DNA from 3 places in the Streptomyces sp. SP18BB07 genome. Region 2 is predicted to be linked to each of the others. Evidence: predicted binding sites of a transcription regulator. Region 2 holds the regulator's gene; each other region holds the start of a gene.

Region 1 (5,005 bases), on a different contig from region 2:
TTGCGAACGGCGTCCTCGATGCGGTGCTTGCGCTCCTTGAGCTCCACCTCGGTCGCGGCACCGGCCTTGATGACGGCCACGCCGCCCGCGAGCTTCGCCAGGCGCTCCTGGAGCTTCTCGCGGTCGTAGTCCGAGTCGCTGTTCTCGATCTCGGCGCGGATCTGGTTGACCCGGCCCTGGACCTGGTCGGTGTCACCGGCACCGTCGACGATGGTGGTCTCGTCCTTGGTGATGACGACCTTGCGGGCGCGGCCCAGGAGGTCCAGGGTCGCGTTCTCCAGCTTGAGGCCGACCTCCTCGGAGATGACCTCGCCGCCCGTGAGGATGGCGATGTCGCCGAGCATGGCCTTGCGGCGGTCACCGAAGCCCGGGGCCTTGACGGCGACGGACTTGAAGGTGCCACGGATCTTGTTGACGACCAGGGTCGACAGGGCCTCGCCCTCGACGTCCTCGGCGATGATCAGCAGCGGCTTGCCGCCCTGCATGACCTTCTCCAGGAGCGGGAGCAGGTCCTTGACGTTGGTGACCTTGGAGTTGGCGATGAGGATGTAGGGGTCCTCCAGGACCGCCTCCATGCGCTCCATGTCGGTCGCGAAGTACGCCGAGATGTAGCCCTTGTCGAAGCGCATGCCCTCGGTGAGCTCGAGCTCCAGACCGAAGGTCTGCGACTCCTCGACGGTGATGACGCCTTCCTTGCCGACCTTGTCCATGGCCTCGGCGATGAGCTCGCCGATCTGGGTGTCGGCGGCGGAGATGGAGGCGGTGGAGGCGATCTGCTCCTTGGTCTCGACCTCCTTGGCCTGGTCGAGCAGCGCACCGGAGACGGCCTCGACGGCCTTCTCGATGCCGCGCTTGAGGGCCATCGGGTTGGCGCCGGCGGCTACGTTGCGCAGGCCTTCCCTGACCAGGGCCTGGGCGAGAACGGTCGCGGTGGTCGTACCGTCACCGGCGACGTCGTCCGTCTTCTTGGCGACTTCCTTGACCAGCTCGGCGCCGATCTTCTCGTACGGGTCCTCGAGCTCGATCTCCTTGGCGATGGAGACACCATCGTTGGTGATCGTGGGGGCGCCCCACTTCTTCTCGAGGACGACGTTCCGGCCCTTGGGGCCGAGCGTCACCTTGACGGCGTCCGCGAGCTGGTTCATGCCGCGCTCGAGGCCGCGCCGCGCCTCCTCGTCGAACGCGATGATCTTGGCCATGTGAAGTGGTCCCTCCAGGACTGGGGGTGATTCCTTCGGACCGCGCCCGCGCCCGCGACGGACGGCTCGCCTGCCTCGTGGTTCCTTGCCCCACCCGGCCTGCGGGCCTCACCGACCCGGTCCTTCGTTGTCACTCTCACCTTCAGAGTGCTAACGCCAATGATTAGCACTCGGCATGGTCGAGTGCAAGCGGCTCTCGATGATCCGCAGGTGAACGCACCCGCGCGCCCCCGTCGGCAGCCCTCCGGCCGGGCACACAAGAGGGCTCGCACCCCGGTGCGGGGTGCGAGCCCTCCTATGAAGAACGAAGAACGTCGCTGCGTGGAACCCGGCGCGTTACTTCAGCCGGCCGCGAGTCGGACCATGTCCGCCTGCGGCCCCTTCTGACCCTGCGAGATCTCGAACTCGACCCGCTGGCCCTCTTCCAGGGTGCGGTAACCGTCCATCTGGATCGCGCTGTAGTGGACGAATACATCCGCACCACCGTCGACCGCGATGAAGCCGTACCCCTTCTCCGCGTTGAACCACTTGACGGTGCCCTGAGCCATGCCTAACTCCCCTATTACTGGCCCTTGCACAGATCCGCACTTCGCGGATCCGGGTCAGACCTCACCCCCCAACGGTTGGGGGTGTGCGCCGGAACGCGTCGACCGCGGCCGAATGTATCTGTCCAACTGCCCTCTGCAACAGGTCAATCGGACGAGAATTCTGGACACGACCGGTCGGGAATGTACGAACAATTCGCCCGAATTCAGGGCAAGTCGGGCCCCACAAAGGGAACGAAATGCGCAAAAGGCATGCCCACTTTGGCTACTTCATATAGGGCGTGCGGCGCGATCACATATGCGCCCGGCAAGGAATCACTACGGTGATCGGACCGGGTTCCCCAACTCTACAGTGCTCAACCATAGAGAATTGCCCCCTCCGCTTCTCTCACGGAGGGGGCAATTCGATGAACTCTCGGTAATCGAAGTTACCGACGGTTACTACCGACCGGTACGGAGCGGCGGTCAGCCACCGGCGACCGCGGGAATGATCGACACACCCGCACCGTCCGGCGTGGCCGTCTCCAGCCCCTGCTCGAACCGGACATCGTCGTCATTCACGTACACATTCACGAACCGCCGCAACTTGCCCTGGTCGTCCAGAACCCGGGCGGCGATCCCGTTGTGGTTCTTCTCCAGATCGGCGATGACCTCCCCGAGGGTGGCACCCTCGGCACTCACCTCGGCCTGCCCACCGGTGTAGGTGCGAAGGATGGTGGGGATGCGGACGTTGACGCTCACGATGGGACCTCCGGTCAGCTGATGCTTTTAAGGGGCGCGGGGCTGTACTGGATATGCGGCTACCGCCGCGCGGGCGCGACCAGCCCCCACAGCCCCGCAGACGAACGACTACCAGCCCTTACACAAGACCGGCCTCACGGAACGAATCAAGGCTGGGCCGAATGGTCGCGGTCAGCCCGGTACCGGCCACCGCGTCCAGCGTCTTGAGACCGTCACCGGTGTTGAGCACGACCGTGGTGAGCGTCGGGTCCAGCAGCCCGTCCTCGATCAGCTTCTTCGTCACACCCACGGTCACCCCACCGGCGGTCTCCGCGAAGATCCCCTCGGTCCGCGCGAGCAGCTTGATCGCCTCGACGACCTGCTCGTCCGTGACGTCCTCCACGGCCCCACCGGTCCGCCGCGCGATGTCCAGCACATACGGCCCGTCCGCCGGGTTGCCGATCGCGAGCGACTTGGCGATGGTGTTCGGCTTCTGGGGGCGCACCACGTCGTGCCCGGCCTTGAAGGCCACCGACACCGGCGAGCACCCCTCGGCCTGCGCACCGAAGATCTTGTACGGCTTGTCCTCGACGAGCCCGAGCTTGATCAGCTCCTGCAGCCCCTTGTCGATCTTCGTGAGCTGCGACCCGGAGGCGATCGGCACGACCAGCTGGTCCGGGAGCCGCCAGCCGAGCTGCTCGCAGATCTCGTACGCGAGGGTCTTGGAGCCCTCCGCGTAGTACGGCCGCAGGTTGACGTTCACGAAGCCCCAGCCCTCGCCGGCCGGGTCGCCGATCAGCTCGGAGCAGAAGCGGTTCACGTCGTCGTAGTTGCCCTCGATGCCGACGAGCTCGCCGCCGTACACCGCGGCCATGACGACCTTGCCCTGCTCCAGGTCGTGCGGGATGAACACACAGGACCGGAAGCCGGCGCGGGCGGCGGCGGCGCCGACGGCACCGGCCAGGTTGCCCGTGGAGGAGCAGGAGAGGGTGGTGAAGCCGAAGGCGCGGGCCGCCTCCAGGGCCTGGGCGACGACGCGGTCCTTGAAGGAGTGCGTCGGGTTGCCGGAGTCGTCCTTGACGAAGAGCTTGCCGGCGTCGACACCGAGCGCGGCGGCCAGGTTGTCGGCCTTGACGAGCTGGGTCCAGCCGGGGTTGATGTTCGGCTTGTCGGCGACGTCGGCCGGAACGGGCAGCAGGGGCGCGTAACGCCAGATGTTCGCGGGCCCGGACTCGATCGTCTTCCGCAGCTCCTCCGTCTCGTAGGCGGAGTAGTCGTACGCGATCTCGAGGGGCCCGAAACACTCCTCGCAGGCGAAGACCGGTCCGAGGGGGACGCGGTGACCGCACTCACGACAGCTCAGCGCGGCGGCGGGGCCGAGGTCTACCGTGGAACCCGTGGAGGCGGAGGATTCGGTGGTGCTTGCAACAGTCTGCGCAGCCATGGAGGCGAGGCCCTTTCTCCTCATCTTCCTCACGACGCACTTCGCCGTGAGACGGATTTGGCACCTTCCCTAGCCGGGAGCCTCGCGACGCGATCGACAGTGATCACTACGAGACCGGCTGGAGGGTTGCCGGGGCTTCATCGGGCCGTATCCCTCTGCCCCTCTGGATGAGCGGTATTTGGTTGTATACGCCGACGAGCCGCGACATGCGATGGTCACCAGCGTTGTCCAAGACTGTAACCGAAGGCCAGGACAGTTGAGAGAGCCGTCCGAACCGCGAGATGAACGCAGAGGAGCCGCGCACTGTGCTGAAGGAAGTCGAGCGCTGGCTGAACACCCGCTCCTGGTCCATGGCCGACCGCCCGCTCCACCGGATCATGGCCGCGAAACGAGCCACGGGACAGACGGTCAGCGTCGTCCTGCCCGCGCTGAACGAGGAGGAGACGGTCGGCGACATCGTCGCGATCATCCGCCATGACCTCATGCGGCAGGTCCCGCTCGTCGACGAGATCGTGGTCGTCGACTCCGGCTCGACGGACCGGACCTCGCAGGTCGCGGCCGCCGCCGGGGCGCGGGTCGTCCACCGCGACGCGATCCTGCCCCGTATCCCGGCCGTGCCCGGCAAGGGCGAGGTGCTGTGGCGGTCGCTGATGGTGACGTCCGGCGACATCGTCTGCTTCATCGACGCGGACCTCAGGGAGTTCTCGTCGGACTTCGTCTCCGGGATCGTCGGCCCGCTGCTCACCGATCCCGGTGTCGACCTCGTCAAGGCGATGTACGACCGGCCCCTTGGCTCGGCCGCCGGGCAGGGCGGCCGTGTGACCGAACTCATGGCCCGCCCCCTCCTCAACATGCACTGGCCCCAGCTGGCCGGCTTCGTCCAGCCGCTCGGCGGCGAGTACGCGGCACGGCGCTCGCTCCTGGAGCGGCTGCCGTTCCCGGTGGGCTACGGCATCGAGCTGGGCATGCTGGTCGACGCGCTCCACCTGGTCGGCCTCGACGCGCTGGCCCAGGTCGACGTGGGCGTCCGCAAACACCGCCACCAGGACGGGGCGGCGCTGGGCCGTATGTCCGCGGCGATCTACCGCACGGCTCAG
Region 2 (5,005 bases):
AACCCCTCCTGCTCGGGGTCCAGCTTCGACGGCGTCTGCACCTCGACGTGGACGATCAGATCCCCACGCCCGCCACCCCGCAGATGAGTGACACCGCGCCCGTGCAGCGGGATCGACTGCCCGGACTGCGTGCCGGGCCGGATGTCGACCTCCTCCAGCCCGTCCAGCGTCTCCAGCGGCACCTTCGTGCCGAGCGCCGCCGCCGTCATCGGGATCGTCACCGTGCAGTGCAGATCGTCGCCGCGCCGCTGGAACATCGGGTGCGGCAGCTCGTGGATCTCGACGTACAGGTCACCGGCGGGACCGCCACCGGGCCCGACCTCGCCCTCACCGGCCAGCTGGATCCGCGTGCCGTTGTCGACACCGGCCGGGATCTTGACCGTCAGCGTCCGCCGCGACCGCACCCGCCCGTCGCCCGCGCACTCGGGGCACGGGTTCGGGACGATCGTGCCGAAGCCCTGGCACTGCGGGCAGGGCCGGGAGGTCATGACCTGACCGAGGAAGGACCGCGTGACCTGCGAGACCTCACCACGGCCCCGGCACATGTCACAGGTCTGCGCGGTGGTGCCGGGAGCGGCCCCCTCGCCACTGCACGTCGTACAGACGACGGCCGTGTCGACCTGGATGTCCTTCGTCGTGCCGAAGGCCGCCTCGTCGAGGTCGATCTCCAGCCGGATCATCGCGTCCTGGCCCCGGCGCGTGCGCGACCGGGGGCCGCGCTGGGACGCCGTACCGAAGAACGCGTCCATGATGTCCGAGAAGTTGCCGAAGCCACCCGCGCCGAAGCCGCCCGCGCCTCCGCCGCCGGCCTGGGACAGCGGGTCGCCGCCGAGGTCGTAGACCTGCTTCTTCTGCGGGTCCGACAACACCTCGTAGGCGGCGTTGATCTCCTTGAACCGCTCCTGTGTCTTCGGATCGGGATTGACGTCCGGGTGCAGCTCGCGAGCGAGCCTCCGGAACGCCTTCTTGATCTCGTCCTGGGACGCGTCGCGGCGCACGCCGAGCACGGCGTAGTAGTCCGTGGCCACTTAAGACTCCGCCAGGATCTGTCCGACGTACCGTGCCACCGCTCGTACCGCTCCCATCGTTCCCGGATAGTCCATGCGCGTAGGTCCGACCACGCCCAGCTTCGCTACTGCCTCGCCGCCCGAACCGTAGCCGACGGAGACGACGGACGTGGAGTTGAGTCCCTCATACGCGTTCTCATGACCGATGCGTACGGTCATGCCCGAATCCCCGGCCTCACCAAGCAACTTGAGGAGGACGACCTGCTCCTCCAAGGCTTCCAGAACGGGCCGGATGGTGAGGGGGAAGTCATGTCCGAAGCGGGTGAGATTGGCGGTACCGCCGATCATCAGCCGCTCCTCGCTCTCCTCGACCAGTGCCTCCAGCAGGGTGGAGAGCACCGTCGAGACCGTGCCCCGGTCCTCGACGTCGAACGCCTCCGGCAGGTCCTCGACCAGCCGGGGCACGTCGGTGAACCGGCGGCCCGCGACCTTGCTGTTCAGCCGGGCGCGAAGGTCCGCGAGTGACGTTTCTCCGAAGGGCGCCGGGCAGTCCACCAGCCGCTGTTCCACCCGTCCGGTGTCCGTGATCAGCACGAGCATCAGCCGGGCCGGGGCCAGCGACAGCAGCTCCACGTGCCGCACGGTCGAGCGGGTGAGCGACGGGTACTGCACGACGGCGACCTGCCGCGTCAGCTGCGCCAGCAGCCGCACGGTCCGCGCCACCACGTCGTCGAGGTCGACCGCGCCGTCCAGGAAGTTCTGGATGGCGCGCCGCTCGGGCGGGGTCATCGGCTTGACGCCCGCCAGCTTGTCGACGAAGAGCCGGTACCCCTTGTCGGTGGGGATGCGGCCCGCGCTGGTGTGGGGCTGGGCGATGAAGCCCTCGTCCTCCAGCGCCGCCATGTCGTTGCGGACGGTCGCCGGGGAGACCCCCAGGTTGTGCCGCTCCGTGAGCGCCTTGGAGCCGACCGGCTCCTCGGTGCCCACGTAGTCCTGGACGATGGCGCGCAGCACCTGGAGCCTGCGTTCACTGAGCATCGTCGCGCACACCTCCAGCTCGCTCTCGTGTGACTCCCCCTTGGCACTCACCCCGGGCGAGTGCCAACACTCCCCGCCCAGTGTACGGCGGTGGGGTACGCCCCCGGCAAGGCCGGTCCAGCCATGTCATGTCGACGTGTACCGACCTGTCCGCCGATGTCGGGCCACCTCGCGACCACCGCCGGGCGGCAGGTCGCGCGACCTCCCTCACACCCTCCCCGCGCCCTCCTCGCGCCCTCCCCGCGCCCTCCTTCACCGGCGGGCGCCGGGCTACAGCTAGCGTCGGTGCATGACGGTGACTTGGGAAGAGTGCGGGTGGCAGGGATTGACGCCACGGGTCGGACGGTGCCGTCTTCCCGGCTGGGACTGCACGGTCGGGCTGGTGGCCGGGGACGGCGCGGCCCTGATGATCGACGCGGGTTCCAGCCTGCGGGAGGGCGCGCGGTTGCGCACCGAGGCGTGCCGACTGCTCGGTGGCGCGCGTGTGACACATCTCGCGCTGACCCACCCCCACTTCGACCATGTCTTCGGGGCGGCCGCGTTCGCCGGGGTGGAGGTCTTCGGCGCGGTGGGCGTCGACGGTGTCCTGGCCCGTGACCGCGACGCCCTCCGCGCGGACGCCGTGCACCACGGTCTGCCCCCGGCGGACGCCACCGAGGCCGCCGACCTCCTCGTCCTGCCCCGCCACCGGGTCTCCGGCGAGTGGACGCTCGACCTGGGCGGCGGTCACCAGGTGCTGCTGGCGAACGTGGGGCCGGGGCACACCGCACACGACCTGGTGGTCCTGGTCCCGGGCACACCGGCCACCGGGGGGTCCGTGGGTTCTCCGGAGGTCGTCTTCTGCGGGGACCTGGTCGAGGAGTCCGGCGAACCCCAGGCCGGCCCCGACGCCGTCCCGTCCCGCTGGCCGGACGCGCTGGACCGTCTGCTGGCCCTCGGCGGCGAGGACGCCCTGTACGTCCCCGGTCACGGGGCGGTGGTGGACGCGGCGTTCGTCCGGGCCCAACGCGACGCCCTGGCACGGCGCTTCGGCGTGTCGGACTGAGTACGGCGTATCCGGGCGCCGCTTCTCCTATCGTCATCCGAATGCGCCAGTACTCACCCGACCTGACCCCTCCCTGGAAGAAGCCCCAGCCGGCCCCCGAGGTCCCGGCCGACCCCGGGCTGGTCGTCGAGGAGCCCACCACCGGCTTCTGCGGCGCGGTCATCCGCTGCGAGGCGGGCACGGTGACGCTGGAGGACCGCTTCGGCAAGCACCGCGTGTTCCCGCTGGAACCCCGGGGCTTCCTGCTGGAGGGCCGGGTGGTGACGCTGGTCCGCCCCGCGTCGTCGGCCCCCGCCCGCCCGTCCCGCACGGCTTCCGGCTCGGTGGCCGTCCCGGGCGCCCGCGCGCGCGTGGCCCGGGCCGGCCGCATCTACGTCGAGGGCCGCCACGACGCGGAACTCGTCGAGAAGGTCTGGGGCGACGATCTGCGCGTCGAGGGCGTGGTGGTGGAGTACCTGGAGGGCGTGGACGACCTGCCCGCGATCGTCGCGGAGTTCGCACCGGGGCCGGACGCGCGCCTCGGGGTCCTGGTCGACCATCTGGTCCCGGGCAGCAAGGAGTCCCGTATCGCGCGGTCGGTGACGAGCGAACACGCGCTGGTCGTGGGGCACCCGTACATCGACATCTGGGAGGCGGTGAAGCCGTCGTCGGTGGGCATCGCGGCGTGGCCGCGCGTGCCGCGCGGGCAGGACTGGAAGACGGGGGTCTGCCGGGCGCTGGGGTGGCCCGCGGAGAACACGGGGGCGGTGTGGCAGGCGATTCTGGCGCGGGTCGGCTCCTACAGGGATCTGGAGCCGGAGTTGCTGGGGAGGGTGGAGGAGTTGATCGACTTCGTCACGGATAGCGGTGAGGCCTGATGCCGGGCAGTGTGCCGAAGTCGCTCGTATCCAGCTCGACTCCCACGCTCTCCAACGCCACCGGGTCACCGAACTTGACGACCTGCTGCGTCAGGTAGTTGGCGTCTTCACCCACGCCCTCAGGCTTCGTCAGCAGGACACACTGCGCCATGATCGGATCGACGATGAGATATGCGGGCACCTTGCCCGCCGCATAGATCGACCTCTTCACCTCGTAGTCCTGGTGAACACTGGACTTGGAGACGACCTCCACCACCATGGTGACCAATGCGGACGGCAGCAGTCGGCCCGAGTCAGGCAAAAGGTCCCGGGCGACGATCACGAGATCCGGCACCGGTTCACTGGGCTCAGTCGGGATGTCGACGTCCTGCGTCTGAAGACGAGACCAGCGCGATCGCGGAATCTGGTCCTGCACATCGGCGACGATCAAGTTGTGCACGATGTCAGGGCTGGCCATCATCACGATGACTCCCCGGAGAAGCTCCACCTTGACGCCCTCGGGAGGCTCAAGCTCCTCGAAGTACCTGGTCATGTCGCGTTCGTCCACAGCGGTCATCTCCATGGCCTCCATATCCGCCGCGTACTGTCGGCGGCAGACTACGAATCAGGTTAGGGACCGAACCTCCGTTTCGGGGTGATTCACCCACCCGAGTGATCAGTCCACCAGATCCCGCACCACCGCGTCCGCCAGCAACCGCCCCCGCAGGGTGAGCACCGCGCGCCCCTCCTCGTACGGGCCCGGCTCCAGGAGGCCGTCGGACAGGGCACGGCCGGCCGCCGCGAGGCCCTCCTCCCGCAGCAGCGACAACGGGCACCCCTCCCGCAGCCGCAGCTCCAGCAGGATGCGCTCGACGCGGCGGTCCTCGTCCGCCAGCAGCTCACGCCCGGCGCCCGGCGACTTCCCCGCCGCCAGCGCGCCCGCGTACGCCCCGGGGTGCTTGAGGTTCCACCAGCGCACCCCGCCGACGTGGCTGTGGGCACCCGGCCCCGCGCCCCACCAGTCGGCGCCGCGCCAGTACAGCTCGTTGTGGAGGCAGCGCCCGGCGTCGGACGTGGCC
Region 3 (5,005 bases), on a different contig from region 2:
GGTGGGGCGGCGTCCGGGGCGGCATCGCTCTCCTCGCCGTCGCGGCCGTGATGTCGGGATGCGGCGGGGGAGACGCCGAGAAGGCCTCGGAGCAGGGCTCCTCCGGACGGCGAGATAGCGCCGAGGCCGAGGCCGGGGCGACCTCCGGAACCGCCGGGCCCGCGCATGGCCAGCAGCGCGGGGCGCGGCAGCACGGGGCGCGGCAGCACGGGCAGCGCCACCTGGACGCGCCCGCCGCCCGGGCCCTGGACGCGTACGCCGGGAAGGTGCGCCGGGCGCACGCCGCGCGGGTCGCCGCCGCGAAGCGCTGGGGGCTGGCGAAGGTGCCGCTGACCGCGCCCGCGCCGCCGGCGCGGAAGCCGGAGCTCAGGACCCGCAAGGGATTCGAGGTCGACGGCCATGTCGAGGACAGCCTTCCCCCGGTCTTCACCACCGTCCCCACCCGTCACAAGGTCGTCTTCCTCACCATCGACGACGGCGCCGAGAAGGACCCCGCGTTCCTGCGGATGATGACCGACCTGCGGATCCCGTACACCGCCTTCCTCAGCGACTACCTGATCAAGGAGGACTACGGCTACTTCGAGCGGATGCGGGACCGTGGCGTCGCCCTCCACAACCACACCCTCCGCCACCGGCATCTGCCCGCGCTCTCCTACGCCGCCCAGAAGCGGGAGATCTGCGGGATGCAGGACGTGCTCGAGATGCGGTACGGGACCCGGCCCACCCTCTTCCGGCCGCCGTACGGCAGCTACGACCGGGACACCCTCCGCGCCGCCGCGACCTGCGGCGTCGAGGCTGTCCCCCTGTGGAACGAGGAGGTCTTCGTCGACCGCTGGGACTACCGCGAGTCGGACCGCGAACTCCGCCCCGGCGACATCGTCCTCAGCCACTTCCGGGGCCCGTCCGACTGGAAGGGCACCATGCCCGACATGATCCGCCGCTTCCTGAACCTGATCACCGCCGAGGGGTACGCGGTGGCGAGGCTGGAGGACTACCTGTGAGGGCCGACGGGGAGGGGCGCGGGGCACACCGAAGGATGCGCCGGGGAGCACGCCTCCCACCGGCCCGCCCGCCGGCGGCCCGCACCCTGGCCGCTCTCGCCGCTCTCGCCGCACTGCTCCTGGCCGGCTGCGCGACCGCCCCCACAGCCCCCGACCCCGGCGCGGGCGGATCGGCGAACCCCCGTCTCTCCGTCTCGCGCTCCGGCGCACACGCCCCCGCCAAGCCCACTCCCGCGATCCCCACCCCCACCACCCCTCACCCTGGCGCACACGCCCCCGCCCGCTCGCTCCCCCACCCCTCAGTGCCCCCTCACCGCCGCTGGGGCCTGGACGCCCCCCTCGCCGCCGCGCCGCAGCCCCCCGACCGGTCGTCGGCCCCCCGCGCGGCCGCACCGGGGCTGCTGCCCGTCGTCGATCGCGTCCCCACCCGGGACAAGGTCGTCTTCCTCACCTACGACGACGGGGCCGAGCGGGACCCCCGGTTCGTCGACATGGTGCGTGAGTTGCGGCTGCCGGTGAGCATGTTCCTGACGGACAGCGTCGTGGGCCCGGGATACGGGCACTTCGCGCGGCTGCGGGCCGTCGGCGCGACCGTGCAGAACCACACGCTCGACCACACCGCCCTGCGCGGCCTGCCGTACGCCGGACAGCGCGCCGAGATCTGCGGCCAGCAGAACAAGCTCAAGCAGCGCTTCGGCGTCCGGCCGACCCTCTTCCGCCCGCCCTACGGCGTCCACGACACCACCACGCTCCGCGCCGCCGCCGACTGCGGCCTCTCCGCGGTCGTCCTGTGGCGCGCGTCCATGCAGATCCACGACCTGCGCTACGCCGTCGGCGACCGCCTCCGCCCCGGCGACATCGTCCTCGCCGGTTTCCGGGGCCCGGATCAGCTGCAAGGCACCACCCTCACGGAGATGACGACCCGGCTGCTGCGCCGCGTCCAGGAGCAGGGACTGACCGTCGGCCGCCTGGAGGACTACCTCTGACGCCCCGCCGCAACCCGCTCGATTAGCAGTCCGCTTGACCGAGTGCTAATCGCGGTCATAGTCTCAGGTCTGGCACTCCCCCCTGGAGAGTGCCAACAACGCGACGGGCAGGTCCGGCACCCGCGACGACGGATCCACCTGGTCGCCACCTCAGACAGTCAACCCCGTGATCTCCGAAGGGGGAGGTCGGATCGTGACGACCACCAGCTCCAAGGTTGCCATCAAGCCGCTCGAGGACCGCATCGTGGTCCAGCCGCTCGACGCCGAGCAGACCACCGCCTCTGGCCTGGTCATCCCGGACACCGCGAAGGAGAAGCCCCAGGAGGGCGTCGTCCTCGCCGTGGGTCCGGGTCGCTTCGAGGACGGCCAGCGGCTGCCGCTCGACGTCTCCGTCGGCGACATCGTGCTGTACAGCAAGTACGGCGGCACCGAGGTGAAGTACAACGGCGAGGAGTACCTCGTCCTCTCGGCTCGCGACGTGCTCGCGATCGTCGAGAAGTAGTTCACCCGCTTCCTCGCGAAGCACCTTGCTTTTGAGCTGCGCCCTTGGCCCCCGCGACCACTAATCAGCCGGGCGTCGGGGGCGCAGTTCGTTTCACCCACGTTTTCCGAGAGGGCTGAACCGCTCCCATGGCGAAGATCCTGAAGTTCGACGAGGACGCCCGTCGCGCCCTCGAGCGCGGCGTCAACAAGCTTGCCGACACGGTCAAGGTGACGATCGGCCCCAAGGGCCGCAACGTCGTCATCGACAAGAAGTTCGGCGCCCCCACCATCACCAACGACGGTGTGACCATCGCCCGCGAGGTCGAGGTCGAGGACCCGTACGAGAACCTCGGCGTCCAGCTGGTGAAGGAGGTGGCGACCAAGACCAACGACGTAGCGGGTGACGGTACGACCACCGCCACCGTGCTGGCCCAGGCGCTCGTCCGCGAGGGCCTGCGCAACGTCGCCGCCGGTGCCTCCCCGGCCGCCCTGAAGAAGGGCATCGACGCCGCGGTCAAGGCCGTGTCCGAGGAGCTCCTCGCGACCGCCCGCCCGATCGACGAGAAGTCCGACATCGCGGCCGTCGCCGGTCTGTCCGCCCAGGACCAGCAGGTCGGCGAGCTCATCGCCGAGGCGATGGACAAGGTCGGCAAGGACGGTGTCATCACCGTCGAGGAGTCCAACACCTTCGGTCTGGAGCTGGACTTCACCGAGGGCATGGCCTTCGACAAGGGCTACCTGTCGCCGTACTTCGTCACCGACCAGGAGCGTATGGAGGCCGTCCTCGACGACCCGTACATCCTCATCCACCAGGGCAAGATCGGCGCCATCGCCGACCTGCTGCCCCTGCTGGAGAAGGTCATCCAGTCCAACGCCTCGCGGCCGCTGCTGATCATCGCCGAGGACGTCGAGGGCGAGGCCCTGTCGACCCTCGTCGTCAACAAGATCCGCGGCACCTTCAACGCGGTCGCCGTCAAGGCCCCCGGCTTCGGCGACCGTCGCAAGGCGATGCTCCAGGACATGGCGACGCTGACCGGCGCCGAGGTCATCTCCGAAGAGGTCGGCCTCAAGCTCGACCAGGTCGGTCTCGACGTGCTCGGCTCCGCCCGCCGCGTCACCGTCACCAAGGACGACACCACGATCGTCGACGGCGCCGGTGACTCCGGTGCCGTGCAGGGCCGCGTCGCCCAGATCAAGGCCGAGATCGAGAACACGGACTCCGACTGGGACCGCGAGAAGCTCCAGGAGCGCCTCGCGAAGCTGGCCGGCGGCGTGTGCGTCATCAAGGTCGGCGCCGCCACCGAGGTGGAGCTGAAGGAGAAGAAGCACCGTCTGGAGGACGCCATCTCCGCGACCCGCGCCGCGGTCGAGGAGGGCATCGTCTCCGGTGGTGGCTCCGCGCTCGTCCACGCCGTGAAGGTCCTCGAGGGCAACCTCGGCAAGACCGGCGACGAGGCCACGGGTGTCGCGGTCGTCCGCAAGGCCGCCGTCGAGCCGCTGCGCTGGATCGCCGAGAACGCCGGCCTGGAGGGCTACGTCATCACCTCCAAGGTCGCCGAGCTCGACAAGGGCCAGGGCTTCAACGCCGCCACCGGCGAGTACGGCGACCTGGTCAAGTCCGGCGTCATCGACCCGGTCAAGGTCACCCGCTCCGCCCTGGAGAACGCCGCCTCCATCGCCTCCCTCCTGCTCACGACCGAGACCCTGGTCGTCGAGAAGAAGGAAGAGGAGCCGGCCGACGCGGGCCACGGCCACAGTCACGGCCACTCCCACTGACGTACGACGTCGGTAAGCCGTAGGCGAGGCCCGGCACCCCCGCGAGGGGTGCCGGGCCTTCCCGCGTCACCACCCCTGCTGCGCCGGGCCGCTTCGACCGGGGTCGCTTCAGCCGGTCACTTCTCCAGGTCGTCGAGCGCGCCCAACTGCCCCATCAGGCCGAGCCGGTCGTACTCCCACCAGCCCTCGGTGATCTTCCCGTCGGGAGCACACCGGTGAATGACCGTGCCCGTCATCCGGACCGTCCGCCCCGTTGCCGCGATCCCGAGGAAGTCCCCCTTGTGGGTCGCCTCCCAGGTCCACCGCGTGCACACCCGGTCACCCTGCGCGATCTGGTCCTCCACGGTGAACGCGAAGTCGAAGCCGCGCCGCCACTCCTCGCAGGTCCGCCGGAACGCGTCCATCCCGATGGCGTCGGGCTCCCCGGAGGGCACGTGGTCGTGGTAGTCCTCCACGAGCAGATCGTCCAGCGGCGGCAGTTCGCCCTTCGTGGCGATGGTCGCGAGGAACCGCCGCGCAGTCGCCGCGTACAACTGCTCGTCGCGCACCACGTCCAGATCGGTGAACGTGGGCATCTCCTCGCACAGCGCCACCATCTCCTGGAAGATCCGCTCCGTCTCCGGCAGCCCGGAGTTGCGCATCGCCTCCTCGTACGACGGGAACTCCACGATCTCCACGAAGTGCGACCCGTCCGAGCGGTCCTTCCCGATCACGCTGTGCGTCGCGGTCCGCTTCCCCCTGGTCTGTTCCACCCAGGTG

Evidence for each region. Region 2 encodes HrcA, which represses chaperone genes, less so after heat shock. Its sites were predicted from a motif close to TTNGCACTCNGNNNNNCNGAGTGCNAA; they were not measured.
Region 1: a site for HrcA is predicted at 1,363-1,389, ahead of groL (chaperonin GroEL). Genes of this name have one in related genera too.
Region 3: a site for HrcA is predicted at 2,010-2,036, ahead of groES (co-chaperone GroES). Genes of this name have one in related genera too.

Annotation. Positions count from the first base shown of each region.
Region 1 is NZ_JAQYWT010000319.1:201,459-206,463, forward strand. Features, by position in the region: gene groL (chaperonin GroEL) at 1-1,199, opposite strand, end outside; gene PUR53_RS23025 (cold-shock protein) at 1,541-1,747, opposite strand; gene PUR53_RS23030 (ubiquitin-like small modifier protein 1) at 2,210-2,485, opposite strand; gene thrC (threonine synthase) at 2,604-3,908, opposite strand; SAM riboswitch class I at 3,926-4,082, opposite strand; gene PUR53_RS23040 (glucosyl-3-phosphoglycerate synthase) at 4,214-5,005, shown strand, end outside.
Region 2 is NZ_JAQYWT010000367.1:369,426-374,430, reverse strand. Features, by position in the region: gene dnaJ (molecular chaperone DnaJ) at 1-1,028, opposite strand, end outside; gene hrcA (heat-inducible transcriptional repressor HrcA) at 1,029-2,045, opposite strand; gene PUR53_RS45150 (MBL fold metallo-hydrolase) at 2,335-3,090, shown strand; gene PUR53_RS45145 (DUF3097 domain-containing protein) at 3,132-3,947, shown strand; gene PUR53_RS45140 (Uma2 family endonuclease) at 3,925-4,503, opposite strand; gene hemW (radical SAM family heme chaperone HemW) at 4,603-5,005, opposite strand, start outside.
Region 3 is NZ_JAQYWT010000250.1:19,549-24,553, reverse strand. Features, by position in the region: gene PUR53_RS09805 (polysaccharide deacetylase family protein) at 1-1,001, shown strand, start outside; gene PUR53_RS09800 (polysaccharide deacetylase family protein) at 1,037-1,987, shown strand; gene groES (co-chaperone GroES) at 2,181-2,489, shown strand; gene groL (chaperonin GroEL) at 2,618-4,246, shown strand; gene PUR53_RS09785 (ester cyclase) at 4,363-5,005, opposite strand, start outside.